2 linked regions of the Marinobacterium aestuarii genome follow. The protein of the gene in region 1 interacts with the protein of each later gene in a pairwise test. Links are inferred from orthologs where the notes say so. Each region holds a gene or a part of one and is shown on either strand. Other genes may lie near its edges. The genes, in order: dprA and recA.

The links.
Region 2: the proteins of dprA (region 1) and recA interact in binary tests that used the Bacillus subtilis proteins (3 or more experiments, as listed by UniProt). The link is inferred for Marinobacterium aestuarii from one-to-one orthologs.

Annotation. Positions count from the first base shown.
Region 1 is NZ_CP015839.1:28,985-44,100, forward strand. Bases 1-2,925 are described here. They hold dprA (DNA-processing protein DprA), read left to right. Parts: upstream 1-863; coding sequence 864-1,988; downstream 1,989-2,925. Other genes in these bases: A8C75_RS00115 (LysM peptidoglycan-binding domain-containing protein), read left to right, coding at 1-849; tsaC (L-threonylcarbamoyladenylate synthase type 1 TsaC), read left to right, coding at 2,007-2,564; hemF (oxygen-dependent coproporphyrinogen oxidase), read left to right, coding at 2,588-2,925. In the rest of the region: more of hemF, read left to right, coding at 2,926-3,505; aroE (shikimate dehydrogenase), read left to right, coding at 3,505-4,329; A8C75_RS00140 (Lon protease family protein), read left to right, coding at 4,430-6,805; A8C75_RS00145 (DUF1513 domain-containing protein), read right to left, coding at 6,851-7,981; A8C75_RS00150 (imelysin family protein), read right to left, coding at 8,027-9,112; A8C75_RS00155 (di-heme oxidoreductase family protein), read right to left, coding at 9,113-10,552; A8C75_RS00160 (imelysin family protein), read right to left, coding at 10,632-11,924; A8C75_RS00165 (di-heme-cytochrome C peroxidase), read left to right, coding at 12,472-14,082; A8C75_RS00170 (di-heme-cytochrome C peroxidase), read left to right, coding at 14,122-15,116. UniProt on the Bacillus subtilis protein: Protein that helps load RecA onto ssDNA during transformation. Binds cooperatively to circular ssDNA, is able to bridge different segments of DNA. Favors the loading of RecA onto SsbA- or SsbB-coated ssDNA and formation of RecA-DNA filaments.
Region 2 is NZ_CP015839.1:697,632-712,678, forward strand. The notes cover bases 1,213-4,068. They hold recA (recombinase RecA), read left to right. Parts: upstream 1,213-2,045; coding sequence 2,046-3,092; downstream 3,093-4,068. Other genes in these bases: A8C75_RS22895 (ComEA family DNA-binding protein), read left to right, coding at 1,213-1,275; A8C75_RS03040 (CinA family protein), read left to right, coding at 1,427-1,906; A8C75_RS03050 (HAD family hydrolase), read left to right, coding at 3,193-3,891; A8C75_RS03055 (MAPEG family protein), read left to right, coding at 3,964-4,068. In the rest of the region: more of A8C75_RS22895, read left to right, coding at 109-1,212; more of A8C75_RS03055, read left to right, coding at 4,069-4,359; A8C75_RS03060 (Lrp/AsnC family transcriptional regulator), read right to left, coding at 4,364-4,831; A8C75_RS03065 (DMT family transporter), read left to right, coding at 4,981-5,904; glyA (serine hydroxymethyltransferase), read left to right, coding at 6,282-7,541; A8C75_RS03075 (sarcosine oxidase subunit beta family protein), read left to right, coding at 7,639-8,892; A8C75_RS03080 (sarcosine oxidase subunit delta), read left to right, coding at 8,907-9,194; A8C75_RS03085 (sarcosine oxidase subunit alpha), read left to right, coding at 9,207-12,242; A8C75_RS03090 (sarcosine oxidase subunit gamma), read left to right, coding at 12,235-12,918; purU (formyltetrahydrofolate deformylase), read left to right, coding at 13,030-13,896; A8C75_RS03100 (tetratricopeptide repeat protein), read right to left, coding at 14,032-14,901. UniProt on the Bacillus subtilis protein: Multifunctional protein involved in homologous recombination, DNA repair and competence.

The sequences.
Region 1 (15,116 bases):
GATGTTTGGGACGTAAACCCGCAAATCTATAATCCGCATCTGATTTATCCGGGCGATATTATCTATCTGAGCTGGATAAACGGTCAGCCGCGCCTGTCGTTGCGCCCGGGTGGTACCCGGCTGAGTCCCAAGGCACGGGTCTCGCCACTGGATGATGCGATTCCGGCCATTCCGCTGAAAGACATTATCGCTTTCCTGTCTGACCACCTGGTGGCCGACGAGGATCTGCTGAACAATGCGCCTTATGTCGTCGGTGGCCGTAATGATCGGATACTTGCCGGTGCCGGCGATCGCGTTTATGCCCGCGGCGAGCTGAAATCCGATGAGCGGCTACAGGCGCTGTATCGTCCGGCTACCGAATATCGCGACCCTGTGACCGGCGAATTCCTGGGCTATGAAATGCTCAAGATCGCCGATACCGCGATTCCGGCCCAGGAGAAGGACATCATCACGCTGGATCTGCGCAAGACCCGTGAGGAAGTTCGTTTGCTGGACCGCGTGTTGCCCATTGAGGAAAGCCGCATCCAGTCGCTGTTTCAGCCTTCAGCGGTGCCAGAAGGCACTGAAGGTCTGATCCTCTCGGTACTCGGCGGAGTAGCCAAGATTGGCCAGTTCAACGCCGTTGCCGTCAATGTTGGCGCGCGGGACTCGGTGGAAGCGGGTAATGTCATGTCGATCTACCGTACCGGCGAGAAGGTACGGGATCCGGTTACCGGCGAGCGCATAGCTCTGCCGGACGAGCGTGCCGGTCTGCTGATGCTGTTCAAGGTCTTTGACAAGGTCAGCTACGGCCTGGTGCTCAACGCCAGCAACGTGATGTCGGTGGGCGACAAGGTCTTCGAACCCTGATTCAGGAATAATCTATGGGCAGCAATCCAAGGGACTGGATTGCTGCAAGCCTCCTGCCCGGAGTCGGCCCCATAGGGCTTAAAAGGCTTGCGGTAGCCGGTATTTCCCCTTCCCAACTCTTCTTGCATAACCCCGAGGCGCTGCGCCTTGTCGGGGCCCGTACCGCCACGCTGCGGGCGATGGAATCCCTGGATTACAGCAACAGCCCCCTGTTCGAGCGCCTGGAGAGCTGCCTGGCATGGCTCGAAGATGGCGACGCCTGCTGCCTTACGCTTGATCACACAGAATACCCTGCCCTGTTGCTGGAAATTCCGGACCCGCCGCCCTTGCTGTTTGTACGGGGTGATGTCGGCTGTCTGGCGATGCCACAGATGGCACTGGTGGGCAGTCGCCATGCTAGCCGCTCTGGTGTTGCCAATGCCTACAAGTTCAGCGCCGCACTGAGCGAGGCTGGCATGGTTGTAACCAGCGGCCTGGCGCTGGGTATCGACGGCGCTGCACACCAGGGCGCCGTCGATCGGCAAGGCGCCAGCATCGCCGTGTTCGGTACCGGGCTGGATGAGGTCTATCCGCGGCGGCATACGGCTCTGGCGCAGCGCATTCTGGATACCGGCGGTGCCTGGGTGTCCGAGTTCCTGCCGGGCAGTCGGCCCCTTCCTGCCAACTTCCCCAAACGCAATCGCATTATCAGCGGCCTCAGTGCCGGTGTGCTTGTGATTGAGGCGGCGCCACGCAGTGGCTCCCTGATCACGGCCCGCATGGCGCTGGAGCAGGGGCGCGAGGTGTTCGCCATCCCAGGCAGTATTCAGAATCCCGCCGCCCATGGTTGTCATCAGCTCATCCGTGAAGGTGCGGTGCTGGTTGAAACCGTGGCTCATGTACTGGAACCCCTGGCTGCATTGCTGGGATTCTACGCCGCTCAGAGCAGCAGTCCTGCCCCTGTTCCTGCCCTGGCGTTGCCTGCGGCCGAGGCGCAATTGCTGGAAAAAATGGGGTATGATATCGCCGATATTGACCAGCTGGTGGCCTTGACGGGCCTGCCAACACCGCAGTTAATGCCGTTACTGGTTTCTCTGGAATTGAAAGGCGTTATCGAGCCGGTAGCGGGGGGTTACCTCCGCTGCTCGTCCGATACCTAAATCGCTCAGGTAATACTCATGAACAACTGGCACCTGAATCAGGCGCTGCGTGCATTGCGTGGCGGCGGTGTTATCGCCTACCCGACCGAGGCGGTCTGGGGGCTGGGGTGCGACCCCTTTAATTCCTCTGCTATTGAGCGACTGCTCGAACTCAAGCGTAGGCCCATGCACAAGGGACTGATTCTGGTGGCTGCCGATATGGGTCAGATAAAACCCTTGTTGCAGGGACTGTCGGATGCCCAGCTGACTCAGCTTGAGGCCAGCTGGCCCGGGCCCGTGACCTGGCTTATTCCCGATCCCACAGGCTGGGCGCCCGAGGGCGTTCGCGGGCGCCATTCAAGCGTTGCGGTGCGGGTAAGTGCCCATCCTGTGGTGCGCAAACTCTGTGCTGCCTATGGCGGCCCCATTGTGTCGACGTCGGCCAACCGCAGTGCCGCGGCACCGGCACGCTCAAAACTGAAAGTGAATACCTACTTCGGTGCTGGGCTTGATTATGTGGTGCCGGGACAGCTGGGCAATCTTGGGCGGCCAACACAAATTTGCGACCTTGGCAGTAATCAATTAATTAGAAAGTAAGTATTTACTTACATGGTGAACGGATGAATCAACCCGATATTATGGCGGTAAAGGCTTATTTGCTGGAGCTGCAGGACCTGATCTGCTCAACCCTGGAAATTGCCGATGGCCAGCAGCGCTTTCATACCGACAAGTGGGTACGCAAAGCCGGCGGTGGCGGTCGTACCCGCGTCATGAATGACGGTGCCCTGTTCGAACAGGGCGGTGTCAATTTCTCCCATGTGCACGGTGATCAGCTGCCCGCCTCCGCGACGGCCCATAGGCCGGAACTGGCCGGGCGTACTTTTCAGGCGCTGGGCGTGTCCCTGGTGCTGCATCCGCATAATCCCCATGTGCCCACATCCCATGCGAATGTGCGCTTTTTCCTGGCTGAGAAAGAAGGTGAAGAGCCGGTGTGGTGGTTTGGCGGCGGTTTCGATCTGACGCCCTACTACGGTTATGACGAGGACTGCCAGCACTGGCATCAGGTGGCCAAGAAGGCCTGTGACCCTTTTGGGCCCGAGATCTATCCGCGCTTCAAGACCTGGTGTGACGACTACTTTTACATCAAGCACCGCAACGAGCCGCGCGGTATCGGCGGCCTGTTTTTCGATGACTTGAATGAGCTGGGTTTTGAGCAGAGTTTTGCGCTGATGCGTTCCATTGGCGATGCTTTCCTGCCGGCCTATGTTCCGATCATTGAGAAACGCCGCGATACCGCCTATGGCGAGCAGGAACGTGATTTCCAGCTGCACCGCCGCGGGCGCTATGTGGAGTTCAACCTGGTGTATGACCGCGGCACCCTGTTTGGTCTGCAGTCCGGCGGGCGTACCGAGTCGATCCTGATGTCGCTGCCGCCCGAGGTTCGCTGGAGCTATGACTGGAAGCCGGAACCCGGCAGTGCCGAAGCCCGCCTGTATGATCACTACCTTAAACCGCACAACTGGCTGGAGTTGGAATGATGGACAGGTACGCAGTTTTTGGCAATCCGATTGCGCACAGTAAGTCACCGCAGATCCACCGCCGCTTTGCCAGCGAAAACGGCCAGGAACTGACCTATGATGCGGTGCTGGTGCCCGAAGACGGCTTTGCCGTGGCGGTGGATGATTTCTTCACCCGGGGCGGCAAGGGTCTGAATATTACGGTGCCGTTCAAGCAGCAGGCCTGGGCCGCGGCACAGTGGCGCAGCCCGGCGGCGGAGCTGGCCGGCGCGGTCAATACGCTGTACCGCGATGCACAGGGGCGGCTCTGTGGCGACAACACCGACGGCATTGGCATGGTGCGCGATATTGTGCAGAACCACGGCGGCAGGGTGCGCGACGCGCGGGTGTTGCTGCTCGGTGCCGGCGGTGCCGTGCGGGGTGTTGTACAGCCGCTGCTCGAACAGCAGCCGCAACAGCTGGTGATCGCCAATCGCACGCCTGGCAAGGCGACCGAGCTGGCTGGGCTTTTTGCCGAGCTTGGTCCTGTGCAGGGCTGTGGCTTTGCCGATCTTGCAGGCCAGTCCTTTGATCTGATCATCAACGGCACTGCCGCCAGTTTGCAGGGTGAAGTCCCGCCCTTGCCCGCCGGCGTGCTGGCGGCGGATGGCTGGTGCTATGACATGATGTATAGCGCGCAAGTCACGGCTTTTGGACGCTGGGCACAGCAGCAGGGTGCCGCCAAGGTACTCGATGGCCTGGGCATGCTGGTGGAGCAGGCGGCTGAGTCTTTTCACATCTGGCGTGGTGTAAAGCCTGGGACCCGGAGCCTGGTCGATAGCTTGCGTGACTCCTTAACTGATTGATTAAAAAACGATAAGCAAGGCACGGATAGAGGCCCGCTGCCTTGCAAGCCGACCCCGCCGGAAGGTATAACAACTAGAAATGCCCCGGTGGAGTTGTTGCATGGAAAAGCTGAAGCCGTTAGCCCCCGAAGCGCTTTATCGTACCTGCGAAGCGGATCTGCTGCCGTTTCGAACCACGGAAACACTGGAGCCCTTTAGCGGCTTTTTCGGTCAGGAACGTGCCATTGAAGCGATGGAGTTTGGCGTCGGCATGCGCCGCCCCGGCTACAACCTGTTTGTGATGGGCAACCCCCATACCGGTCGTTTTTCCTTTGCCATGGAAAGTCTGCGTAACGTGGCAAAAAAGGAGCGTAACCGCCTCAAGGACTGGTGTTACCTCAATAACCTCTCCGACTCGCGCTACCCCCAGGTGATGGAGTTCCCCGCCGGCAAGGCAGGCCAGTTCCGCAAGGACATCGGCCGCATGATCGAGACGACCCTGACCGAGCTGCCTGCTGCATTTGAAAATCCGGGTTATCAGCGCCAGAAAAGCCGTATCGAGCGGGATTTTAACCGCCGGTACGATCAGGCAATCGAAGGTGTTGAACGTCAGGCCCGTGAGCACAGCATTGCGCTGTTTCGCGAATCCGGCACTATCGGTTTTATGCCCGTGGCCGAAGGCCAGGCGATGGACGAAGCGGCATTTTCGCTGCTGCCGGAAGAAGAGCGTGAGACATTTTCCCGCGCCATTTCACAGCTGGAAGACTGCCTCAACGACAGCCTGACCGAACTGCCGAAATGGCGCCGCGAGGCCGCCGAGCTGATGCGGCGGCTGGATCGGGAAACCGCCCTGCACGCCGTGGCACCGCTGATTCAGCCGCTGAAGGAAAAGTACGCCAATGTCTCGGGCGTACCCGAGTACCTGATCCGACTGGAAGTCAGCCTGGTGCGCAACTGCGGCGAAATTGCCGGTGACGACAAGGTGCTCGAAGCGCCTGATGCCGCACGCAAGGCCTATATGGAAGACACCTACGGTGTGAATCTGCTGGTGGATAACGGCAAGACCAAGGGCGCGCCTGTTATCCACGAAAGCCATCCCAACTATGAAAACCTGTTCGGGCGCATCGAGTACAACTCGGACATGGGGGCCATGGTCACCAACTTTACCCTTATTCGTCCGGGCGCCCTGCACCGCGCCAATGGCGGCTATCTGGTGCTGGAAGCAGAGAAGTTGCTGGAGCAGCCCTATGTGTATGGTGCGCTCAAGCGGGCGCTCAAGGCCCATGAAATACGTATCGAGAATCCGGTGAGCGAGTACACCGGCATCAGTACCATTACTCTGAGCCCGCAGCCCATTCCGCTGAAGGTGAAAGTGGTGCTGATCGGTGGCCGCGACATGTACTACCTGCTGCAGGAGCTGGATCAGGACTTTGAAAAGATGTTCCGCGTGGTGGTCGACTTCGACGAGGACGTCGAACGCAAGCCTTCCAGCATTCGCAACTACGCCCGCCTGCTCAAGACCCTGGCCGATGAGGAGGGCCTGGCACCGCTGACCCGACGTGCCGTGGCGCGTCTGGTGGAGCACAGCTCGCGTCTGGCAGCGGATCAGGAGCTCTTGTCGGCCCATATAGGCGAGCTGGTGGATCTGCTGTGCGAGGCGGATTACAAGCGCGTCAAGACGGGGGATGAGCTGATCAGCGACCGGCACGTCGAAATGGCGCTGGCGGCGAAGGAAAAACGCACTGGTCGCCTGTCGCAGAAGATCCTCGACAGCATTCTGAATCAGACAGTGCTGATCGATACCCAGGGCGAGGCGGTGGGCAAGTCCAACGGCCTGACCGTGCTGCAGGTGGGCGATGTTTCCTTTGGTACACCGGCACGCATTACCGCCACTGTGCATCCTGGCAACCGCGGCATTATCGATATCGAGCGTGAAGTGGCGCTGGGCCAGCCGATCCATTCCAAGGGGGTGCTCATCCTGTCGGGCTACCTTGGGCACAAGTATGCTCAGGACTTCCCGCTCACCCTGTCGGCCAGCATCGCGCTGGAGCAATCCTACGGTTATGTGGACGGTGACAGCGCATCCCTGGCGGAGATCTGCACCCTGATCTCGGCGCTGACCCATATTCCGATTCTGCAGCACTACGCCATTACCGGTTCCATTAACCAGTACGGCGAGGTGCAGGCCATTGGCGGCGTGAACGAGAAGATTGAGGGCTTCTTCAAACTCTGCGAGACCCGCGGCCTCACCGGACAGCAGGGCGCGGTGATTCCAAAAGCCAACGTGCGCAATCTGATGCTGAAAAAAGATGTCACCGATGCGGTGAGCGAGGGCCGGTTTCATATCTATGCCGTCGAGACCGTGGATCAGTGTCTTGAAGTGCTGATGGGGCGCAGTATCGGCAAGAGCAAGGCCGATGGCAGCTTCACCCAGCGTAGCGTGAACCATGCGGTAACCAAGCGACTGCGTGAGATCGCCGCTGCCAAGGCGTCCTGACGGGCGCTCTGGCGTTTTAGCCTCTGTGTCCGTCAGAACGCGCTGTCAGACTGCCTGAAAGGCACAGAGGTGGTTGTCCCAGGCCAGGCGGTCCAGCCGCATGTCCTGCATCAGCGGCTCGCGCACGCCTTCTCGCGGGTAGAGCCAGTAGACCCGCCCATTGCCACTGCTGGCAATAAACTCCCCCGGCGTCGCGGTGGCGGCAAGACCGCAGCCATCGCGCACCTCCAGGCTACTCAGATAGGCCGCCTGATCAATATCCCAGAAGGTAATCAGACCGCCGCGCGGTGCGCTGATGGCAGCAATCTTGCCGCTGCTGTCTATGCGCACGCTGCCGCAGTACTGCGTCATCTGGCGGTTGATCGCCTCAGGCGCACTGAGCGCTTGCAGTTCCTGACCACGGCGGTGCAGTGCGACCAGCGGTTGGGTGTCCAGCGGGTCGCCTTCATATTGCATGGCCATAACGACGGCCCCGTCCGGGCTCAGATCCAGATGACGGATACTCAGCTGGTGCTGCTCAGGCGGTAGCATGCGCTGCTCGCTGATCTCGCCTGTGGCCAGTTTCAGGTAGGCAAGGGAGGGCTGCATGCTGTCGAGGTTGAGTTTCAGGCGCCCCTGGGTACGAATGCCGCCATTGGCGACGATGATTTCATCGCCCGCATGGTTGAGCAGCAGCTCGTGCGGGCCTGTGCCGCCACTGCTGAACTCAGTCACGGGCTGAAAGCCGTTCTGGGCATCGCGCAGGCTGATGCGTCCTGCGCCGTCGGGCACCGTACTCTCTGTGGCAATCAACCAGCGGCCATCGCGACTGAACAGCGCATGGCCATAAAATAGCCGGCCAGGTGCAGGTTCAATGCGCTGTACCAGGGCCTGGCTGCGATAGTCCAGCACATCGATAAAGGCGCCGGGGCGTTTGGCGACCACAGCCACCCAGGGTTGACTGGGATGGGCCGCGACATGGTGTGCCCGGGCGAGCAGCCGGTGGCGCAGGCGCAGTGCGCCCTGGGTATCGCTGACAATCAGCCAGTGCTGCTGCCGGCTATCGCTGGCGGCGCTGGCCAGCAGCCAGCTCTTATCGTCGGCGGGGCCTGCTACAGGCGGCTGGGCCAGCAGATTCGGTGCCGTCAGGGCACCGGCGAGCAGCAGGCTGAACTGGCGCCGATTAATCCCCGTCATGACAGCAGGACCCTGATGTTGCCGTACAGACTGAGCTGGCACAGGTTAGTCCCCGTCACGGCTGTTGAACCCCAGTTGTGCGTTAATGGCAGGCATGGCGTTATAGAGGGCGTGATCCAGCTCTTTCAGGGTGGCTGAAACGGCTTTCAGCTGGGCATAGCTGTCGGCGTCCTGCAGTGCGGTGGCGAAGTCGCCGGGCACCGCCTCCAGCTGGCTGCGCGCCTGGCTGAAGAGCCCGCTTATCTGGTCGGCCTGGGCACTGGCACCCTGCTCTCGCAGGATCAGATCAAGGCTGGGGGTCCCCTCTGCGTAGAGTGCCTGCAGTGCCGTCAGGTTGGTGTTCAGGCTGCGAAGTGATTGGCCGCTGCGCCAGTTTTCGGCGCGTTGCAGTCGTGCCGCGGGCTGATCATTGCCCAACACCAGTTCCAGCTTGCTGTCGCGGATGACTTCAATCGGTTGCACCAGGGAGCGCAGCAGTTCAAGGCTGAGATCCGGCAGCCCCAGGGAAGAGACTTCGTCGTCATCTTCAGTGGCCTGGCCTGCGAAATCCGGGGTCTGCCATTCGCTGTGCATCGCCTGGGCGGTGTTGGCCAACTCGGTGCTGATGGCGATTGCGAGGGCGCAGGCATTGGCTTGCTGCTGCAGCCGTGGCAGCGCACCTGCGTCATAGAACAGGCGCTCCAGCGCCGGGAACCCCTTGATCGATACGCTGGCATGGCGGAAGAAGTCCGCATCATAGTTGCCGGCGTCTGGCCCCTGCAGCGCTTCTTTGAGCTGGCGGCCGATGATGCCCTTGCGATCCGGCCAGAACTGGATGCCATAGTTGCGCATCAGCAGCTGAACCGGGCCGAACTGTACATGCTGGATGCCCTGCCAGGCCTGCAGACTGGCTTCGAAGGCTTGGCGCAGCTGGGGAAAGTCGGCGCTGCTGCGGGTCTCGCACCAGTGCGCGCTGGTGTCGGCCAGGGTCTGGCTCTGCAGCGCCAGTTGCTGGTAACGGGGCTGGATATGGCCGCTGATGGCACTGGCATTGAAGGCATCCCAGTCGATGGGCGTTGCTGCCTGGGTCAGGCCCGTGAGCAGCAGGCTGGAGCCTGCCAGCAGTTGGGTGAGTCGAGAGGAGCTGTGCATTTAGAGTGACTCCAGAAAACGTATCAATTGGGTTCGTTGAGGGGCCGGCATGGTGACGACCCGTTCGCGGGCGGCGCGGGCTTCGCCGCCGTGCCAGAGCACGGCTTCAAGCAGGTTGCGGGCGCGGCCGTCGTGCAGAAAATAACTGTGTCCGTTGACCGCCGCGGTCTGGCCTGTGCCCCAGAGCGGCGCGGTGCGCCACTCGCGGCCGCTCGCGGCGAATTCGGCGCGCTCATCCGCCAGGCCCGCGCCCATATCGTGCAGCAGCAGGTCGCTGTAAGGCCAGATGGACTGGCGGCTCAGGGCCGGCAGTTGCAGGTTCTCGGCGGTAACGAAGTGCGGCTGATGACAGGCTGCGCAGCCAACGTCCTTAAACAGTGTCTGGCCGGCCAGTACCTCGGGGTCAGCGGCAGAGGGGCGCGGCGTTACGGCTAAATGCTGGCTGTAGAACAGCAGCCAGTCGAGCATCTGTTGCGAGGCTTCGAGCCCGTCCTGCCCCGGAGTATTGCCGTCGGGGGCCTCTGTGCAGGCTGTCTGCCGTGGGCTGCAATCGCCGCTGGCAAGGGGAAACAGTGGGTTGCCGATGCCGATATCGCCTTGCAGTGCGCTGCTGTTCTGTTGTGCAAGGCTCGGATTACCGGCTTTCCAGCCAAAGCGCCCCAGGCGGGTGGTCTGGAGGGCCTGGTCCCAGACACTGTTGGGGCGCCCGGAGATGCCATCGCCGTTGCTATCATCTGGGTCGGCCAGGCTGAGAATATCGGCGTCGCTGATCTGCTCCAGCAGGCCGAGCCCCGCCATGGCGGGCGCGATACGCGGAGACATCTGCAGTTCGGGGTGCAGTGGGCCATGGGCTGGCGCCAGAATGCGGTAGCTTGGCGTGCGCAGCCAGGCCTCTTCACCACCCGATAGCGCAACACGGGCTTCCTCGTAGCTGACCTGCAGTTGCCCCTCGGCCACCATGCCTGGCACGGCGAAGGTTTGCAGCTGGGTGCCATAGGCGGGTTCCGGTATTACGCCACGGCGGCGCAGCAGTTCCGGATCGGCGTCCTTGTCGATCGGGATACTCAGACGCAGAAACAGTGAAACAGAGTTGTCATTCGGGCCTGCGGGGGGGCGCCCACGGCCGTTGTTGATATGACAGCGCTGGCACGAACGGGCGTTGTACAAAGGGCCCAGGCCATCGCTGGCGGTGGTGGAGGAAGGGGATGAAACCCAGAGTTTGCGAAAAATGGCCCGCCCGAGGGCGAAGGTCATCTTGTCGTCAAAGGCAAGATTGGCGGCGCTGCCGGCAAAGGCGCCCGGGGACCTTGACAGGGGTTTGGTGGTTGCACCGCCGGGGCGTGTTTCCGTCAGGGTTTGTGGTTGTTCAGATTCAGACGGCGGGCGAGCGACATCCGCCGCAGCAATCATGGCCGGGCCGAGCAGCAGTACAGCACTCAACAGGCAAGGTCTCATGGGCTTAGGACAGTGCCCGGCGCTTGGCGTCGGGGCTTGTCGTGCAGTCTCTTAGGCAGCGGCGTTACGGGGCCTGTACGGCGGCCGGGTTGTCCAGGCTGTCGGAGCCCTCAACATTGACCTGACCCAGCTCGAGGCGGGCAATGACTTCTTCGGTGGTGCGCGTCTGGGCGATCAGGGAGTCGACAAAGGCCTGGATGCGGGCGCCGCCGGCGGTATTGCCGGGCGCTATCATGACATCATAGGGCTCGCCGGCTGCGGCGGAATCCACCATCACCTGGGCGGCCAGCTGGGTCTGATCCAGCTGCTGGCGCAGGCGCTTGTCCAGTTCAGGGTCGACGCTGGCGACCAGTGCCGCCAGCGAGGGGCCTTGCATCAGGCTGCCGTCGATACGGCTGTATTTGCCCAGGTAAACATTCTGGATGCCTTTGGCATCATAGAAGTGCGACCAGTGGGTGTTGTCCGAGAAGCAGTCGTGCTCTTCTTCCGGGTCATGCAGCATCAGGCCCAGCTTGGTGCGCTCGCCGGCCAGTTCGCCGTAGGCCAGGCTGCCCATGCCGGTGGTGATAGTGGCCAGGCCGTCGGTCACCGACTTGGCCGTCAGTTCGCTGCGGGCGGCGCCACTGGCCTGCCAGTTGCCCACCATTTCTTCCAGGTCCTGCACCAGCAATGCGCTGGCCGCACGCAGATAGTCGCCGCGCCGGTCGCAGTTGCCGCCGGTGCAGTTGCTGCTGTCGTAATCGGTGGCGGGCCTCTCGCCGGCACCCAGCGTCATGCCGTTCAGGTCCTGGCCCCAGAGCAGAAACTCGATGGCGTGATAGCCGGTGGCGACGTTGGATTCGACGCCGTCGATTTCATGCAGAGATGTGGACAGCAGCTCAGGTGTAATGGTGCTGGCATCCAGGGTACGGCCGCCTATTTGCAGGATCGGATTGGCGATGATGTTGGCGCTGTAGAAGGGGTTTTCGTCCGATTCTTCGCCGTAGCTGTCCGTGGCGACGTAGTCGATCAGACCCTCGTCCAGCGGCCAGGCATTCACGCGGCCTTCCCAGTCATCGACGATGCTGTTGCCAAAGCGGAAGGCTTCGGATTGCTGATAGGGCACACGGGCCGCGATCCAGGCACTGCGGGCTGTCTGCAGCGTCTGCTCGCTCGGCGTGCTGATCAACTGTTCAATGGCGCTGTGCAGGGCACGGGCGCTTGTCAGGGCGTCGCTGTAGGTTGCCAGGGCCAGGTCCGCATAGTGCGTCACTATGGCCTGTGAATCCACGGAAGTATCGGTTCCGGCGGCCTGGGCCTGAGTTGAGCCCAGCATGCAGGCCAGCGAAAGGGACATCAGGGTGCGATTGAATGGCATTGTGCGTGTTCCCGGGCTCAGCGAATGTTGAGGCAAATGCTAAACGGAATGCGAACCGTTATCAATGGTGGTGTCCAGTTGGCGCGAATCAATACCGGGAATCCACACCTTTTCGGACCCTCTATTGCAACTAACCAATTGTATTGCCGAAGAAAAATAAAAATTACCCGAGCCTGCCTAATGACGGCCGTCCCCACAGGACGCCAATGCCCTCCCGCCCATCCTGCTGATTCTGGCGCTGCAGCGGCTTACTAAGGGGCCCGCCCTAGTCCGAGATCGGTTCGATAGGTCAGCACGGGGCGGTTCAGGTGACGCCGGCGATCACGAAAAGATTGAAGGCATCTGCAAGCTCTGCGAGACTCTGGGGTCGGCCTGTATGGCGCGGCAGCTCCCCGGTCCAGGTTGTGTAACCTGAAGCAGAAACAGGCCGCGAAGGTCGCGCTGACCGGCGCTACTTTACCCTGCGCGGCATACCTCATGCGGTGAGCCGGAGCCGGCGGAATATCGCCAACACCAACGCCTGACGAGACGCCACCAGGGACGGACCATGAACAAGACAAGACAAGCGATTTCGACCGTCGCCCTCAGCATCTGCGCAGCCCTGACCTGCAGTCTTGCCGTGGCCGCCCCAGCGCCAGTGCAGCTTGAGCAGGGCTGGGACGCGGCGGCGCGCGACGAAGTGCATCACCTGAGCTTCGGCTCCCGCATCCTTCCCTACGCCTGGTTGCTGCACCTGGAGCGCGCCGACAGCACTGAGTTGCTGCGCAGCGACGGTTACCTCGACAGCCTGGGCTTCATCCCGACCGGGGCCAGTGCCGCCAACCCCGATGCGCTGCCGATCGGCTTCAGCCGCACCAGCGATGACAACGGCGACGTCTGGGCGGGTCTCACCTGCGCCGCCTGCCATACCGGTGAGCTGAGTTACCAGGGGCAGCAGGTGCTGATCGAGGGTGGCGCGGCGCTGATCAATTACAGCGGCCTGGAGCAGGCACTGGTCGATGCGATTACGGCCACCCTCGGCGACGCGCAGAAATTTTCCCGCTTCCTCGCTGGCGTACAGCCGGCCGACACCGCTGTGCTGCGGGGGCAGCTCGAGCAGCGCCTGGGCTACCTGCAGCAGCGCCAGCGAACCAATGCGTCCGAAACGCCCTATGGCCCGGGCCGGCTCGATGCCTTCGGGCAGATCTTCAATACGGTCGCTGTCGAGCTGCTTGGCCTGCCCGCCAACGCGCGGCCGGCAAATGCCCCGGTGAGTTTCCCCTTCCTCTGGGGTGCCTCGCACCTGGATCTGGTGCAGTGGAACGGTTCGGCGCCGAACCAGGCCCCGGGGCCCCTGGTGCAAAACGTCACCACTGCACTGGCCGTCTATGGCACTGCTGATCTGAAGGACTATTCGGGAAGCGCCGGCTACCCGAGTTCGGTTGAGCTGGTCAACCTCGGCACCCTGCAGGATCACTTCTACCAGCTGCAGGCGCCCCGCTGGCCGGAGGCACTGTTCGGCGCGCTGGATGAGACGCGGCGTCAGCACGGCGAGACGCTGTACAGCGACAACTGCCTGCGCTGTCATGCGCTCAGTGATCGTGCGCAGCCGGATCGCGAGCTGCGTGCGATCCTGGTGCCGCTGGCCGAGATCGGCACCGATGCCACCATGGCGCGCAACTTCATCGACGCCACCGCTGCCACCGGGGTGCTTGAAGGGCGCGACCAGATGGTGCTGGCTGGCACGTCCTTCGGCGCCGAGGCCCGCACCGTCGACCTGGTAGTTCACGCTGCCATCGGCGCTACGCTGCGCCACCCGCTGGATGCCGTCAGGGCGTCGCTCGAGGGTTATCACGCGGTCTACAGCGCGCAGGTCAGCAGCAACCCCGAATTCTACAAGGCCCGCCCGCTGAGTGGCATCTGGGCCTCGGCGCCCTATCTGCACAACGGTTCGGTTCCGAACCTGCACGCCCTGTTGCTGCCGCCTGAACAGCGACCTGCGAGCTTCGGGCTGGGCAGCCGCGAACTGGATCCGGTGGCGGTGGGTTATGTGGATGATGCCGGCGGCGACCGCTTCGATACCCGCCTTGCGGGTAACAACAATGGCGGCCATGTCTACGGCACCGGCCTGAATGAAGAAGAGCGTATGGCCCTGATCGAGTACCTGAAAAGCCTCTGATCACGGCCCCTGGAACAACTGACGTAGCTGGTAAGGATAATGACAAGAAGAAATACCCCTGGGTCGCTGAGTCTCATGGCCCGTCTCTGGCTGCTGATTGGCAGGCTACTGAAACGGCTGCTGCTGCTTGCCCTGATGCTGGTACTGGTGGCGCTGGGTGGCTTTGCCTGGTATGTGCTCTGGCCGGTACAGGGGATGGCACCGCTGGAGTCGGTTGATGAGCTGGTCTACCTCGACCAGGGCTGGAACAGCGACGATCGCCAGACCTACTACTACACGCCCCAGGGCACGTTCATGCCCCAGGGCGCGAGCCTTGGGGCGGTGCGCTACGATTGGTTTGTGCACCTGCGACTGCCCTTTTCCGAGCAGCGCTTGGCTGATCCCGAGTACCTGCGCCGCTATCGCTTTCTGGTGGACCCGGCGCCGACGCCGCAAAACCCCGACCGGCTGCCGGTCGGCTTCACCCGGCATTTCGATACGCAGATCGGCGAAGAGGTGCTCGATATCACCTGCGCGGCCTGTCACAGTGGCCAGCTGCACTACAACCGCGGCGACAAAAGCTACGCGCTGCGCGTCGATGGTGGTCAGGCAATGCATGCCCTGACCGACAGCGCCCGGGGGCAGTTTGCACCGATGCTGCTGGCGTCTCTGGCCTATACCACGGTCAATCCGCTCAAGTTCGACCAGTTCGCCCAGGATGTTCTGGGCAGCCGCTATCCGGCCGGCAAGGCGCAGCTGCGCAGCAATCTCTGGACGTCGCTGCAGCATTTCCTCAGTGATCCGCAGAACAATCCGTTCAAGCACCTGTATCCGGTCGAAGAAGGCTATGGCCGTACCGATGCGCTGGGACGGATCGGTAACACCGTCTTCGGCGACCACCTGATCGAGCAGAACCTGCAGGTCGGCTCGGCGCCGGTCAGCTACCCCTATCTCTGGAATATCTGGAAGTTCGACTGGGTACAGTACAACGGTTCAGTGGCGCAACCGCTGGCGCGCAACATCGGTGAGGCTCTGGGGGTCGGCGCCCGGTTACC
Region 2 (15,047 bases), 670 kb from region 1 along the record:
CGCCTATCTTTAATTTATTGTCAAATGCCGACAGTCTGTCATTCAATTACCCACCCAAATCTTTACAATACTGCGCATTTCCCCGCCCCAGTGCTCAGAGCCGCTCCCATGTACAATCAATATTACCCATACAATCCAGTGCATCACCCGGTGGTCCAGTTCAACGGCGATATTCATTATCGGATCGAGGGCGATCGTGCGCAGCTGGGTGCCGGTTTTACCATCACAGACCCGTATGCCTTCAGTCAGCGCCCTTGCCTGCTGCAGCTTTGGGCCTGCTCTTCTCGCCATGAGGGCGGCGCGCTGCAGGGTATCAAGATCGCCGAATGCCCAATCGATACCCAGGGCAGGGCAGCCGTTGTTGCTCTTGAGACCGCACTGGCGCTGCCGCCGGCGGGCCAGGACGACTATGCCATGGTGCTGGCGCTGGTTGGTGTGGGCGGCAATGGTGATGTGCAGCTGCACGACTACGCCAACTTCGCCAACCGTCAGGCCTTCAGCCAGCCGATGATACTGGGTGAGGTTCATTGCGAGGTGGGAGGGGATCATGCGAATCTGCTGGTTGATCGCATTCTTAATCCGCGCCAGGCCAGCAACCGATCCGGCTCCCTCTGTCTGGAGCTCTGGGTACTTGATGAGTCTTACCGGGGCGGCGCATTCAGCGGCACGCGGCTGGCCTCCAGGGCACTGGGTACGCTGTGTGGCGGCTTTGAATCGCTGCACAACCGTTTTGGCTTTGCCCTGAACCAGGTACCGCTTAATGGCGGATCCCTGGTGTTGATGTTGCGCGAGTGGACTGAAGCTGGCCTTCTGACCCGCGATTACCGCGTCCTGCCGTCGCCGCCGACTGAGTCCGGAGTACCGGCTGAGCTGGCGGCTGAATGTCCCCCCGCGCCGACCCTGGCGTCTGAACGCGTTGAGGCGAAAGTTACAGATGTGCCGGTTGCTGCCGAACCTATGCGTAGTCCGCTGGTGGCGGAATCGACGGTTGATCTGGGCGCCGACACACCCGCGTGCGAACCGGTGGAGATTCCGGCCGCGGCCTTTAACGCTGCTGCCGATACTAAAACGCCTGTCCCTGCGAAGCGGGCGTCCAGTCGAGTGTCGGTGAACGGTGCCAGCGCCCGGGAGCTGGCGCTGATAAAGGGCATCTCGCCACGCCTGGCGGCCGCCATCATCAGCGACCGTCCTCACGCTAGCCTGGATGCCTTGTTGCAGGTGCGCGGCATTGGCCGGCTGACCCTGGCGCGCATTCGCCCCTCTCTGAGTCTCTGAGTCGGGACTGGTCGTTGCACTGCGCGAGTGCGGCTGGCATCTTGGGTGATTCGTGATTCGTGATTCGTGATTCGTGATTCGTGATTCGTGAGCCGTAATTTGTGATTCGTAAGTCGTGAGTCGATATCAGGCGCCTTACTGGAGGGTATCTATGCAACAGTGGGTGGAACAGATCGCGCAGCGGATGCTGACGCGCCATTGGATGCTGGCAACGGCGGAATCCTGCACCGGCGGCTGGGTGGCGCAGGAGCTGACGGCCCTGGCGGGCAGTTCGGGTTGGTTCGACGCAGGTTTTGTGACCTATTCCAATGCTGCCAAGACTCGCATGCTGGGCGTGGCGCCTGAGCTGATAGAGCAGGAGGGGGCGGTGAGCGAGGCGGTGGTGCGGGCCATGGCAGAAGGTGCGCGGCGCCAGAGCGGCGGGCAACTGGCAGTATCCATCAGCGGTATAGCCGGGCCCGGCGGTGGCAGTGAGCTGAAACCCGTGGGGACTGTCTGGTTCGGCTGGGCCTGTGAAGGCCTGCCGACTGAGGCGCAATGTCACCTGCTGGCGGGGGATCGTGCAGCGGTGCGGCGCCAGGCGGTAGAAATCGCTCTGCGCGGCCTGCTGAAGCAGCTCGAAAAGGCCTGAAGGGGCGATTGGTGTCTGCAGTATAAAAAGCACTCAAAGAGGTTGCATTCCGAAAGCGATCTGGAATAATACTGTCCAAACATACAGTATCCGGTTTGGCACCAGAGTGCTGTATCCGACTAAGCGCAAGGGGTGGAAAATGGACGCGAATAGAAAGAAAGCGCTCGACGCGGCACTGGGGCAGATTGAACGTCAGTTCGGCAAGGGTGCGGTTATGCGCATGGGCGATCAGCCCCGTGAAGCCATTCCATCGGTCTCGACCGGCTCCCTTGGGCTGGATATCGCACTGGGCATTGGCGGCCTGCCCTACGGGCGTATCGTTGAAATTTATGGGCCTGAGTCTTCGGGCAAAACCACCCTTACGTTGCAGACGATTGCCCAGGCCCAGCGCCAAGGCAAGACCTGTGCCTTCATTGATGCCGAGCACGCGCTGGATCCGATCTACGCCGAGAAACTGGGTGTCGATGTCGATAATCTGCTGATGTCTCAGCCGGATACCGGTGAACAGGCGCTGGAAATTGCCGACATGCTGGTGCGTTCCGCCGCTGTGGATATGATCGTCATTGACTCAGTGGCGGCACTCACGCCCAAGGCTGAAATCGAAGGCGAGATGGGTGATTCCCACGTCGGCCTGCAGGCGCGTCTGATGTCCCAGGCGCTGCGCAAGCTGACCGGTAACGTCAAGAACACCAACTGCATGATGATCTTCATCAACCAGATTCGCATGAAGATCGGTGTCATGTTCGGCTCGCCGGAAACCACCACCGGTGGTAATGCCCTGAAATTCTATGCGTCCGTACGTCTGGATATCCGTCGCATTGGTGCGGTGAAGCAGGGTGATGAAGTTGTCGGCAATGAAACCCGCGTCAAGGTTGTGAAGAACAAGGTGGCGCCGCCCTTCCGTCAGGCCGAGTTCCAGATTCTTTACGGTCAGGGTATCTACCGCATGGGTGAGGTGATTGACCTGGGCGTGCAGCAGGGGCTGGTGGACAAGTCCGGCGCCTGGTATGCCTATAAGGGCGACAAGATCGGCCAGGGCAAGGCCAATGCGGCCAAGTATCTCGAAGAGCACAGCGAAATCGCCACCGAGATTGAAAATGCCATTCGCGAGAAACTGCTGGCCAAGCCCGCGCCCAAGACCAAGGCGGAAGAGCCTGTCAGCGAAACAGAAGATCTGAAATTTTGATCGCAGGCACCCCTGTGTATTAAGTTGATACTTTAAAGGCTCCTTGGTGGAGCCTTTTTTGTGCTCGTTTATTAATAAGAGGAGTCTGCTGGTGGTAGATATGGACGTGAGCGGTGTCGTTGCAGTGCGTGCAGTACCGGCGCTGGAGAACTTGCAGGCGATATTTTTTGATTTTGATGATGCCCTGGCGCAGTCGCTGGATATCAAGGCTGAAACCTTCCTGTCGCTCTTCCCTGAGCGCAGCGATGCACTGCGACAGCAGATTCTGGCGTTCTTCGTGCACAACACAGGACGGTCGCGCAGTACCAAGCTGCGCCATGTCTATAGCGAAATGCTGCAGGAGCCCTTGAGCGAAGAGGCGCTGGCGGCCCTGTGTCAGCAGTTCGCCGAGCGCAGTATGGGCGCGGTGATCGATTCGCCGGAGGTGGCTGGTGCCGATGCGCTGCTGCGCTTGCTGCAGGCGCGAAGCCTGCCGCTGTTCGTGGTGTCCGGCACGCCTGAAACCGAGCTGGTACAGGTGATCAAGGCCCGCGGCATGGCGGGCTACTTTGCCGGGGTGCGGGGCACTCCGGTGGACAAGGAGATCAATATTGCCGAGCTGCTCGATACCCACCGGCTGGATGCGTCGCGCTGTCTGATGGTAGGCGACGGCCGGGTTGACTACATTGCGGCCGAACACAATCGCATGCCCTTTGTCGGTGTGGTCAAGGGCGCCAACCCCTTTGCAGAGGGTATCCCGGTGGTGGCGGATCTCACCGAGCTGCAGCAGATACTGTGGGGGAATTTGCCGCCAGGCTGATACAAAAGCCGGCGCTGAGCGTACAGATAGCAGAAGCCTCCACGGGGGCTATTTAACCAAGAGGGATCTGCCATGCCCGTTATTCTGTATGTGCTTTTTATAGTGTCGTTGTTGCCGGTCGTGCTGGCCGGTGTGACCAATGTTTGTCGCATGCGGCAGTTCGAGCGTTTTGACAATCATAATCCGCGCCAGCAGCAGGCTCGGCTGGAGGGCATGGGTGCCCGTGCCCATGCGGCCCAGGCCAATGCCTGGGAGGCGCTGATGATCTTCAGTGCCACCTGCCTGATCGCCTACGCCGGCGGCGCTGACCTGACGGCGCTGAGCCTGGTGGCGCTGATCTTTCTGGCCTGCCGCATTGCGCACGCCGTTTTCTATCTCGCCAATCTTTCAGGGCCGCGTTCGCTGGCCTTTGGCGGCGCCATCTTGTGCTCGTTGTATATTGTGTTTCAGGCCGCAGCCCCGGGTTAAGTCGTTACAGCGGCAAGGGGGCCTGGGCTTTGACTTCGCGCAAGGCAAAGTTGCTTTCGATTTCCCGTACCATGCGCAACAGCTGTATCTGGCGCACCCAGCGGTCGTAGTCGGGCAGGTCGCTGACGACAACTTCGAGCAGGTAGTCGGCCGAGCCCGATACCGTATGGGCGTTGATAACCTGGGGCATGCCCAACAGTGCCTGCTCAAAGCCCGCAACGGATTCGATACCGTGATCCTGCAGTTTGACCTGCACATAGACGGTCATGCCAAGACCTATGGCCTGGCGGTTGAGCTGGACCCTGTAGCCCTGAATGACGTCGTCGCTTTCAAGCCGGCGCAGACGCCGCAGGCAGGGAGAGGGTGACAGGGCGACCGCATCGGCGATATCGGCATTGCTGAGGCGGCCATCGCGTTGCAGGGCCTGCAGTATCTTCAGGTCGATGCTGTCCAGTTCGGCTTTTTTAGTCATGGGGCTTTTGTTAACCGTTATTGCTAAAAATAGAGTCTCTGACGCCATAATCATCCCAAATTGGCTGTTTTTGCAAGCAAGTCGGCACGATTCGTTTTGCGTCTTTGCCCGATAATAAGGCCTCAAAATATCCGGCACAGGCAGGGATCATGGAGCAATATCGCGGCGAACCGCTGGTGAATGCAAAGGGACTGGCGGCCATGGCCGTAACGCTGTTGATCTGGGTCGGCTTTCTGCTGTCGCTGCGGGCCGAGAGTCAGTCGCAGCTTACGGCGACGGATCTTGCACTGCTGCGCTTTGGTCTGCCGGCCCTGTGCTTTGTGCCTTGGCTGCTAAAGCGTGGCTCGGGTATTCGCCAGATCCGCAGGCGCCATGGCCTGATGCTGTTGCTGGGCGGCCTGCCATTCTTTTATCTGATGTCCTGGGGCAGCGCTCTTGCGCCGGCGGCCCATGCCGGCGCTCTGGTGCCGGGTACAGCTCCCCTGTTTGTCACGGCTCTGGCGGTGCTGTTGTTTGGTGAACCCCTGCCGCGGCGTCGCCTGCTGGGGCTTAGTGTCATTCTTGCCGGAGTGCTGCTGTTGCTGGGCACCAGTCTGTTCGAAATGGATACCGGTTACTGGCGTGGTCATCTGGCGTTTCTCGGTGCCAGCCTGTTGTGGGCGTTCTATACCCTGGGTCTGCGGGTGCTGGGTGTTGGCGCCCTGCAGGCCACGGCGCTGCTGTGTTGTGTGTCCTCCCTGGGGCTGCTTGTATTGATGGGGTTTGGGCTGGTGGAATCGAAACTGCTATCGGTTGGCTGGGCTGAACTCTGGCCCTATCTGCTGACCCAGGGGTTGGGTGCCGGCATCGTTGGCGGCTTTAGTTATGGCGTCGCAATTCGCGAACTTGGAGCTGAGAAGACCGCAGCGCTGGGCTCTTTCACGCCGGCATTGGCAGCACTGGCGGCTATCCCGCTACTAGGAGAGACGCTGGCGCCGTCGACCCTGACAGGCGTGACCGTGATTATGGCCGGCGTGCTGCTGGCCAGCGGCGTGCTGGCGCGCCGCCCTGTTGCCTTGATACAGGCTCTGTAACCTTCATCTGCGCAGTGCCTGTTGTTCGGGCACTTGCCGCTTGCTTTTCACTTTCCCCTTTTGCCTTTCTGCTTTCATCTAGCTCCTTGCCCATTTGCGACCTGTCTGTCTGCCGCGAAAGTCTGCTTATGTGCGACAGCGACCCAGGTCGGTGTCGTAAATGAATATCATCAGGACGCCGGTGAACACTTTCCCTTGGGAGTTGAGGGCTACTATCGGTTCCATGACGCGTTGTTCTGTGGGGGAGCTGCCTGTCCTGATCTCAACTTTCACCGCTGTGGCGGTGGATCTGTTGACCTGAATCCCGGTGCGCGCTGCGCGCCACTAAAACCTTGTACTCAATTCCCGGCTGAATGTCCTGGCGAGGAGATTTTTAGATGTTTAATAATAATGACCTGATTCAGAATTTCGATGCAGACCTGTGGGCGGCCATGACCGCTGAGGTACAGCGTCAGGAAGATCATATCGAACTGATCGCCTCTGAAAACTACACCAGCCCGCTGGTGATGCAGGCGCAGGGCTCGCAGCTGACCAACAAATATGCCGAAGGCTACCCGGGCAAGCGCTACTACGGTGGCTGCGAATACGTCGATGTGGTTGAGCAGCTGGCCATCGACCGTGCCAAGGAGCTTTTCGGTGCTGATTACGCCAACGTGCAGCCGCACTCCGGTTCCCAGGCCAACGCCTCTGTTTACATGGCGCTGTGCGCACCGGGCGATACCGTGCTGGGCATGAGCTTGGCCCACGGTGGTCACCTGACCCACGGCTCCCACGTCAACTTCTCCGGCAAGATCTACAACGCCGTGCAGTACGGTCTGACTGAAAACGGCGAGATTGATTACGATCAGGTTGCAAGCCTGGCCCGTGAGCACAAGCCAAAAATGATCGTGGCGGGCTTCTCTGCCTACTCCCAGGTTGTTGATTGGGCGCGTTTCCGTGAAATCGCCGACGAAGTGGGCGCTTTCCTGTTCGTCGACATGGCCCACGTCGCCGGCCTGATCGCTGCGGATCAATACCCCAACCCGGTACCTTTCGCCGATGTGGTTACCACAACGACTCACAAGACGCTGCGCGGCCCCCGTGGCGGCCTGATTCTGGCCAAGGCCAATGCGGATATCGAGAAAAAGCTGAACTCCGCCGTATTCCCGGGTGGCCAGGGCGGCCCGCTGATGCACGTGATTGCTGCCAAGGCCGTGGCGTTCAAGGAAGCGCTGCAGCCTGAATTCAAGCAATACCAGACTCAGGTGGTCAAGAACGCCAAGGTCCTGGCCCAGGTGTTTATCGATCGCGGCTACGATGTCGTTTCCGGCGGTACCGAGAACCACCTGTTCCTGCTCAGCCTGATCAAGCAGGGCCTGACCGGCAAGGACGCAGACGCAGCTCTGGGGCGTGCCTCCATCACCGTCAACAAGAATGCCGTGCCTAACGATCCGCAGTCACCCTTCGTGACCTCGGGTCTGCGTCTGGGCTCGCCGGTGATCACCACCCGCGGCTTCAAGGAAGCGCAGTGTGAAGCTCTGGCTGGCTGGATTGCCGACATTCTGGATGCCATGCAGGCCGGCGACGCCCAAGCCGCTATCGCTGCAGTAAAAGACAAGGTCCAGGCTCTGTGTGCGGACTTTCCGGCGTACCGCTAAGCTTGATTCGCTGCGGGCACCTGCGGGTGCCCGGCTTTAGCATCACACATGCATGAATTATCCCGGTCTGACCGGGAGTCTAGGGGGAGCTGGCACTATGCAGCATTATTCCGGTTTCGGGCTGTTGAAACATGCCCTGAATTTCCACGAAAACTGGCAGCGCGTATGGCGCAATCCGACGCCGAAGAAAAAGTACGATGTCATCATCGTCGGCGGCGGCGGACATGGTCTGGCAACAGCCTATTACCTGGCCAAGGAACACGGCATCACCAATGTCGCAGTGATCGAGAAGGGTTACCTGGGCGGCGGCAACACGGCCCGTAACACCACTATCGTACGTTCCAACTACCTGTGGGACGAAGCGGCGCACCTGTACGAGCACGCGATGAAACTGTGGGAAGGTCTGTCGCAGGATCTGAACTACAACGTCATGTTCTCCCAGCGCGGCGTGCTTAACCTGGGCCATACACTGCAGGACATGCGTGATATCGAGCGCCGTGTAAATGCCAACCGCCTGAACGGCATCGACGGTGAAGTACTGGACGCCAAGTCCGTGCAGGAAATCGTGCCGATCATGGATTGCTCCGCCAATACCCGCTATCCGGTTATGGGCGCCTCCTGGCAGCCGCGTGCCGGTGTCGCCCGTCATGATGCTGTGGCCTGGGGCTTTGCCCGTGCCGCCGACGCGCTTGGTGTCGACCTGATTCAGCAGACCGAAGTGATCGACATGGTCATCGAAGACGGTGCCATCACTGGCGTAAACACCAACCGTCACGGCGTGATCAGCGCTGATCGCGTAGGCTGCGTGGTGGCCGGTAACTCCAGCGTGCTGGCCGGCATGGCCGGTTTCAGCCTGCCGCTGGAAAGTCACCCGCTGCAGGCCCTGGTATCCGAGCCGATCAAGCCGATCCTCGATACCGTGGTCATGTCCAACCACGTACACGGTTATATCAGCCAGTCCGACAAGGGTGACCTGGTTATAGGCGCCGGTATCGATGGCTACAACGGCTACGGCCAGCGTGGCTCCTACCCCACCATCGAGCATACGGTGGCGGCGATTATCGAGCTGTTCCCGATGTTCAGCCGCGTGCGCATGAACCGCCAGTGGGGCGGCATCGTGGATACCTGCCCGGATGCATGTCCGATCATTTCCGATACGCCGGTTGAGAACCTGTTCTTCAACTGCGGTTGGGGTACCGGCGGCTTCAAGGCGACGCCGGGTTCCGGCAATGTGTTTGCGGCGACCCTGGCCAAGGGTGAAGCCCATCCGCTGGCCAAGCCGTTCTCCATGTTCCGTTTCCACAACGGCTCGCTGATCGACGAACACGGCGCTGCCGGCGTCGCACACTAACGGGAGTTATAACGATGTTCTATATCTACTGCCCGCATTGTGGCGAACACCGCGAAGAAGAAGAGTTTCATGCCAAGGGTCAGGCTCACCTGGCCCGGCCGCTGGATCCGGACAACTGCACTGACCACGAATGGGGCGAGTATCTCTACATGCGCAAGAACCCCCGTGGTCTGCATCATGAACTCTGGATACACGCTACCGGCTGTCGCAAGTTCTTCAATATGACGCGCGACACCGTGAGTTACGAAATCAAAGAAGTCTACAAAATCGGGGAGCGGCCGACCGTGGTCGCCGCCAGCTAAGGAGCGGACATAATGAGCCAGAAAAATCGTCTCGCCTCCGGTGGACGCGTTGACCGTGCCAAGGCGCTGAATTTTAGCTACAACGGTCGTCAATACCCCGGTTTTGAAGGTGATACCGTCGCCTCGGCCCTGCTGGCCAATGGCGTTGATATCGTCGGACGCAGCTTCAAGTACAGCCGCCCGCGCGGCATCATTGCCGCCGGTGCCGAAGAGCCCAACGCGGTCCTGCAGGTTGGTGCAACTGAAGCCACCCAGGTGCCCAACGTGCGCGCCACTCAGCAGAACCTGTTCAACGGCCTGGTGTGCAGTGCCACCAATGGCTGGCCCAATGCCGACCTCGACCTGATGGGCTATGTCGGCAAGGTTGGCGGGCGCATGATGCCGCCGGGTTTCTACTACAAGACCTTCATGTACCCACAGTCAATGTGGGAAACCTACGAGAAGTTTATCCGCAAGGCCGCGGGCCTTGGACGTTCGTCCACCGAACGTGATCCGGATATGTACGACAAGGTTAACCATCACTGCGATCTGTTGATCGTGGGCGCAGGTCCTGCCGGTCTTGCGGCGGCGCTGGTTGCAGCCCGCAGCGGTGCCCGCGTGATGCTGGCGGATGAGCAGAGCGAATTCGGTGGCTGCCTGCTGGATACCCGTGAAACTCTCAATGGCCGTCCGGCTGCTGAGTGGGTTGCCACTGTGGTTGCAGAGCTGAAACAGTACCCCGAGGTACTGTTGCTGCCCCGTTCCACCGTGAACGGTTACCACGACCACAACTTCCTCACCATCCACGAGCGTTGCACCGATCATCTGGGCGACCAGGCACCGGCAGGTCAGGTGCGTCAGCGCATGCACCGTGTACGTGCCAACCAGGTTGTGCTGGCCACCGGCGCCCACGAGCGTCCGCTGGTATTTGGCAACAACGACGTGCCGGGCTGCATGCAGGCTGCGGGCGTATCGACCTATATCAATCGCTATGCGGTCGTGCCGGGTAAAGAGCTGGTGTTGATGACCACCAACGACCATGCCTATCAGACGGCGCTGGACTGGCACGACGCCGGCCGCAAGGTGGTGGCCATTGTCGATACGCGTCAGAACCCCAAGGGCGATCGCATTGACGCGGCCAAGTCCCGTGGCCTTAAGATCATTGCCGGTTCCGGCGTGATTGAAGTGCAGGGCAGCAAGCGTGTGACTGGCGTATCCATAGCACCGCTGAATGCCACCGGCGATGCGCTGGCAGGATCGGTTGAACGCCTGAGCTGCGATACCGTTGCCAGCTCTGGCGGCTGGAGCCCCGTTATTCATCTGTCCTGCCATACCGGCAGCCGCCCCGAATGGCGCGATGATGTGATTGGCTTTGTGCCTGGTAAAACCGTGCAGAAGCAGCACTGTGCCGGTGGTATCAATGGTACTTACAGCCTCAAGGCGGTGCTGGAAGAGGGCGCCCGTGCCGGCGCTGCTGCCTGTGAAGCCGCAGGCTTTGGTGATGCCGCCAAGGCCGCTCTCAAGGAGATGCCGCTGCCGCTGGCCGAGGAAGTGCGCGAAGGCAAAGCCATGGCGCTCTACCACATACCGCACACCAAGCCGACGTCGCGGGCACCGAAACAGTTCGTTGATTACCAGAACGACGTTACCGCGGCTGGTATCGAGCTGGCGACGCGCGAGGGCTTTGAGTCCATCGAGCACGTCAAGCGTTACACCGCCATGGGCTTTGGTACCGATCAGGGCAAACTGGGTAACATCAACGGCATGGCGGTTGCTGCCAAGTCGCTGAACCAGACGATCCCCCAGACCGGCACCACCATTTTCCGTCCCAACTACACGCCTGTGACCTTTGGTGCCGTGGCCGGTCGTGACTGCGGTGCGCTGTTCGACGTCAACCGCTTCAGTGCCATGCACAAGTGGCATCTATCCAACGGCGCGCTGTTCGAGGACGTGGGCCAGTGGAAGCGTCCCTGGTATTTCCCCCAGGGCGGCGAAACCATGCAGCAGGCACTGGATCGCGAGTGCAAGGCAACCCGCGAAAGCGTGGGTATCCTCGATGCCTCTACGCTGGGCAAGATCGATATTCAGGGCAAGGATGCGCGTGAGTTCCTGGCCCGTGTCTACACCAACGCCTGGGCAAAGCTGCCGGTCGGCAAGTGCCGCTATGGCCTGATGTGTGGTGAAGACGGCATGGTATTCGACGATGGAGTAACCTCTTGCCTGGCCGACAATCACTTCCTGATGACCACCACAACCGGCGGCGCACCGCGGGTACTGGAATGGCTGGAACTCTATCATCAGACCGAGTGGCCGGAGCTGGAAGTCTACTTCAGCAGCGTAACCGATCACTGGGCCACCATGACGATTTCCGGCCCTAACGCCCGCAAACTGCTGAGCGAGCTGACCGATATCGATCTGGACCGTGATACCTTCAAGTTCATGGACTGGCGCCAGGGTGATGTGGCCGGCGTGCCGGCGCGGGTATTCCGCATTTCCTTCACCGGTGAGCTGTCCTATGAAATCAACGTTCAGGCCAACTACGGTCTGCACGTATGGGAAAAACTGTTCGAGCACGGTGCCAAGTTCAACCTGACGCCTTATGGTACTGAAACCATGCACGTGCTGCGTGCTGAGAAGGGCTTCATTATTGCAGGTCAGGATACCGATGGTTCCGTGACCCCGATCGATCTGGGCATGAGCTGGTGTGTGTCCAACGCCAAGCCGTTCAGCTACATCGGCAAGCGCGGCATGGCCCGTGAAGACTGTGTCCGCACCGATCGCAAGCATTTGGTAGGCCTCAAAACCCGCGAGCCGAAGACCGTGATTCCGGAAGGCGCCCAGGCGGTCAATGACCCCAAACAGCCGATCCCCATGACCATGCTGGGTCATGTGACCTCGAGCTACTACAGCGCCAACCTGGGTCATTCCGTGGCCATGGGCTTTGTCCGCAACGGCCACAACCGTATGGGCGAAACCGTGTTCTACCCGCTGGCCGATGGCCGTGTGATCGAAGCCGAAATCTGCAACCCGGTGTTCCTGGATCCCAAGGGGGAGCGTCAAAATGTCTGACATCATTGCACCAACCAAGCCGGCCGCAGTTGAAGCGGCCCCCGTCGCAGCTGTTGCCCTGATGGATCAGCTGGCCGACGCCAGTATCCGTGCCGAGTCGCCGCTCTATCACGCGGACCTCGCCACAGTGGCAAAACAGGGGCCCAAAACCGGTGGCGTTACGCTGCAGGAACACAAGCTGTTGGGTCACCTGGTGATCCGCGGTAGCCAGGACAATGCCGGCTTCCTGGCCGGCGCCAGGGCCGTGCTGGGGTTTGATCTGCCGACGCAGCCGCTGACGGCGGCCGAAGACGGCGCCCTGTCGGTGCGCTGGATCGCACCGGACGAGTGGCTGGTGATCCTGCCGGGCAGGGAGGCTTTCGCGCTGGAAAACCGCCTGCGCGAAGCCATGAGCGGCCATGTCGCCATCGTCAATGTCAGCGGTGGTCAGACCGTACTGGAACTGTCCGGCCCTGATGCCCGCGCGGTACTGAAAAAGTCCACGCCCTACGACGTGCATGACCGCAACTTCCCGGTCGGCAAGGTCGTGACCACCGTTTTTGCCAAGAGCCAGGCGGTGATCCGTCGCACCGGCGAGCAAAGCTGGGAACTGGTGATTCGACGCAGCTTCGCCGATTACCTGTGGCTCTGGCTGCAGGATGCCTGTGCCGAGTTTGGCTTGGTCGTGAAAGACTGAGTGGCAAGGGGAAAGGTTCAAGGAGCAAGGGAAAAGGCGCAAGCCTGATACCCGAGGAAACCGCAGGCCGGACGCATTGCTTGTTCGGGCTGCGGCTAACGAGGACTTGATATGACAGCAAAACTGAAACCGTGGATCTTCACGGCACACTGTCCGAGCCGCCTGGGCACCGTTGATGTGGTGACCCGGTTCATGGCCGAAACCCGCAACTATGTGCTGGAAATGCAGTCCTTTGACGATCACGAACTGGATCGTTTCTGTATCCGGGTGGAGTTCCGCCCCGAGGATGACAATTTCAGCGAAGAGGCCTTTAATGGCGCCTTTGCTGAGCGGGCTGCGGGCTTTGATATGGAGTGGCAGCTGCGCACGCCGGAGCACAAGCCCCGGGTGGCGATTCTGGTATCCAAATACGATCATTGCCTCAATGATTTGCTGTACCGCTTTCGTACCGGTCAGCTGAATATCGAAATCCCGGTGATTATCTCCAATCACCCGGATCTGGAACCCCTGGCGCAGTGGCATGGCATTCCGTACCACCACCTGCCCATTACGCCGGATACCAAGGCCGAGCAGGAAGCTCAGGTATGGGAGCTGATTCAGCAATACGATACAGAACTGGTGGTACTGGCGCGCTACATGCAGGTGCTGTCACCGGATCTGTGCCGCAAACTGGATGGCTGGGCCATCAATATTCACCACTCGTTGTTGCCGGGCTTCAAGGGCGCCAAGCCCTATCATCAGGCCTGGGCCAAGGGCGTCAAGCTGGTGGGTGCCACGGCACATTATGTCAACAACGATCTGGATGAAGGGCCTATCATCACCCAGGGCATTCAGCCGGTGGATCATGCCCAGTATCCGGAAGATCTGGTGGAAAAGGGTCAGGACATTGAGCGTGTAACCCTGTCCAGAGCCATCCGCTATCACATCGAAAAACGTGTCTTTGTGCTGGGTCAGCGCACCGTAGTCTTTTCCGACTAAGGGCGCTCCCGACATCTGATACAACCCTCACCCCGGGCCTGGCAACCGCTCTTAGAGCTCCCCCAAAACGCCAGGTTCGGGGCCCTCCTGCCGCCTTTTTCATGACTCCTTGGTCCCGCGCGCCCCCTGCGGCTATTACCGGCTGTGTTCCGTCTGCCAGCTTCTGGCCTGCTCCTGTGCCTGGGCGATTTCGTTAATACTCAGCTTGTCGGTCAGTATTTCCAGCGCCGGATGATGGGCTCCGCTGGCTCTGGCGATGCTCAGCCACTTGTAGGCGCGCTGAAAATCCTGGCTTACGCCACGTCCCTCCAGGTACATCAGCCCCAGGTTCGTCTGGGCACTGGCGAATCCCTGCTCGGCGGCGAGCTGATACCACTTGAAGGCACTGCGCTCGTTTTTGGCCAAGCCCAGGCCCTGTTCGTACATCAGTCCCAGATTGAACTGCGCATTGACGTGCCCAAGCTGTGCTGCGCGGCTGTACCACTGCGCTGCCGCCGGCAGGTTTTGGGCGATGCCGCGGCCGGCGTAATACTTGCCTGCCAGGTGATACTGGGCGTACATATGTCCCTGCTCCGCCGCCTTGAGATACCAGAGTGTCGCGGTGTCGTGATTCTGCCCCACGCCTTCGCCGCGTTCGTACATGCCACCGAGGATAAACTGTGCCCGGCTGTTGCCTTTCTCGGCCACGGGTGTAAACCAGCGGGCGGCGGTTACCGGATCCTCAGCTACGCCCAGTCCCTCGGAATAGATAAGCCCAAGATTGTACTGGGCAGCAGAGTCGCCCCGTTCGGCCAGGGGGGTAAAGTGCGCCAGTGCCTGGGCGTAGTCACCGTTTTCGTAAGCGTTGAAGCCAGTCATGAAGTCGGCGCCGGGCTCGGCGGCAAAGGTGGGGGGAGTCAGCAGTAGCAGTAGAGTGCCAAGGCTGGCAGCTATGGTCACTGAGGCGGCCCTGGTGCGTCGAGCAGGCTTGCCGGGGGCTGTGGATGTTGCTGGCCGGTTGAACATGGCGGGAGTCCCTTTTTGACAGCGAGGTGCAGCATTCATTGGAGTGAATGTTATAAAAATAGCAAATCAGAGCAAGGCTGAAAAAATCTGGCGCCGCGCTGCGCAAAATAACAGTGCTAGTCAGCGGCGGCAGGGCTGTGATTGAC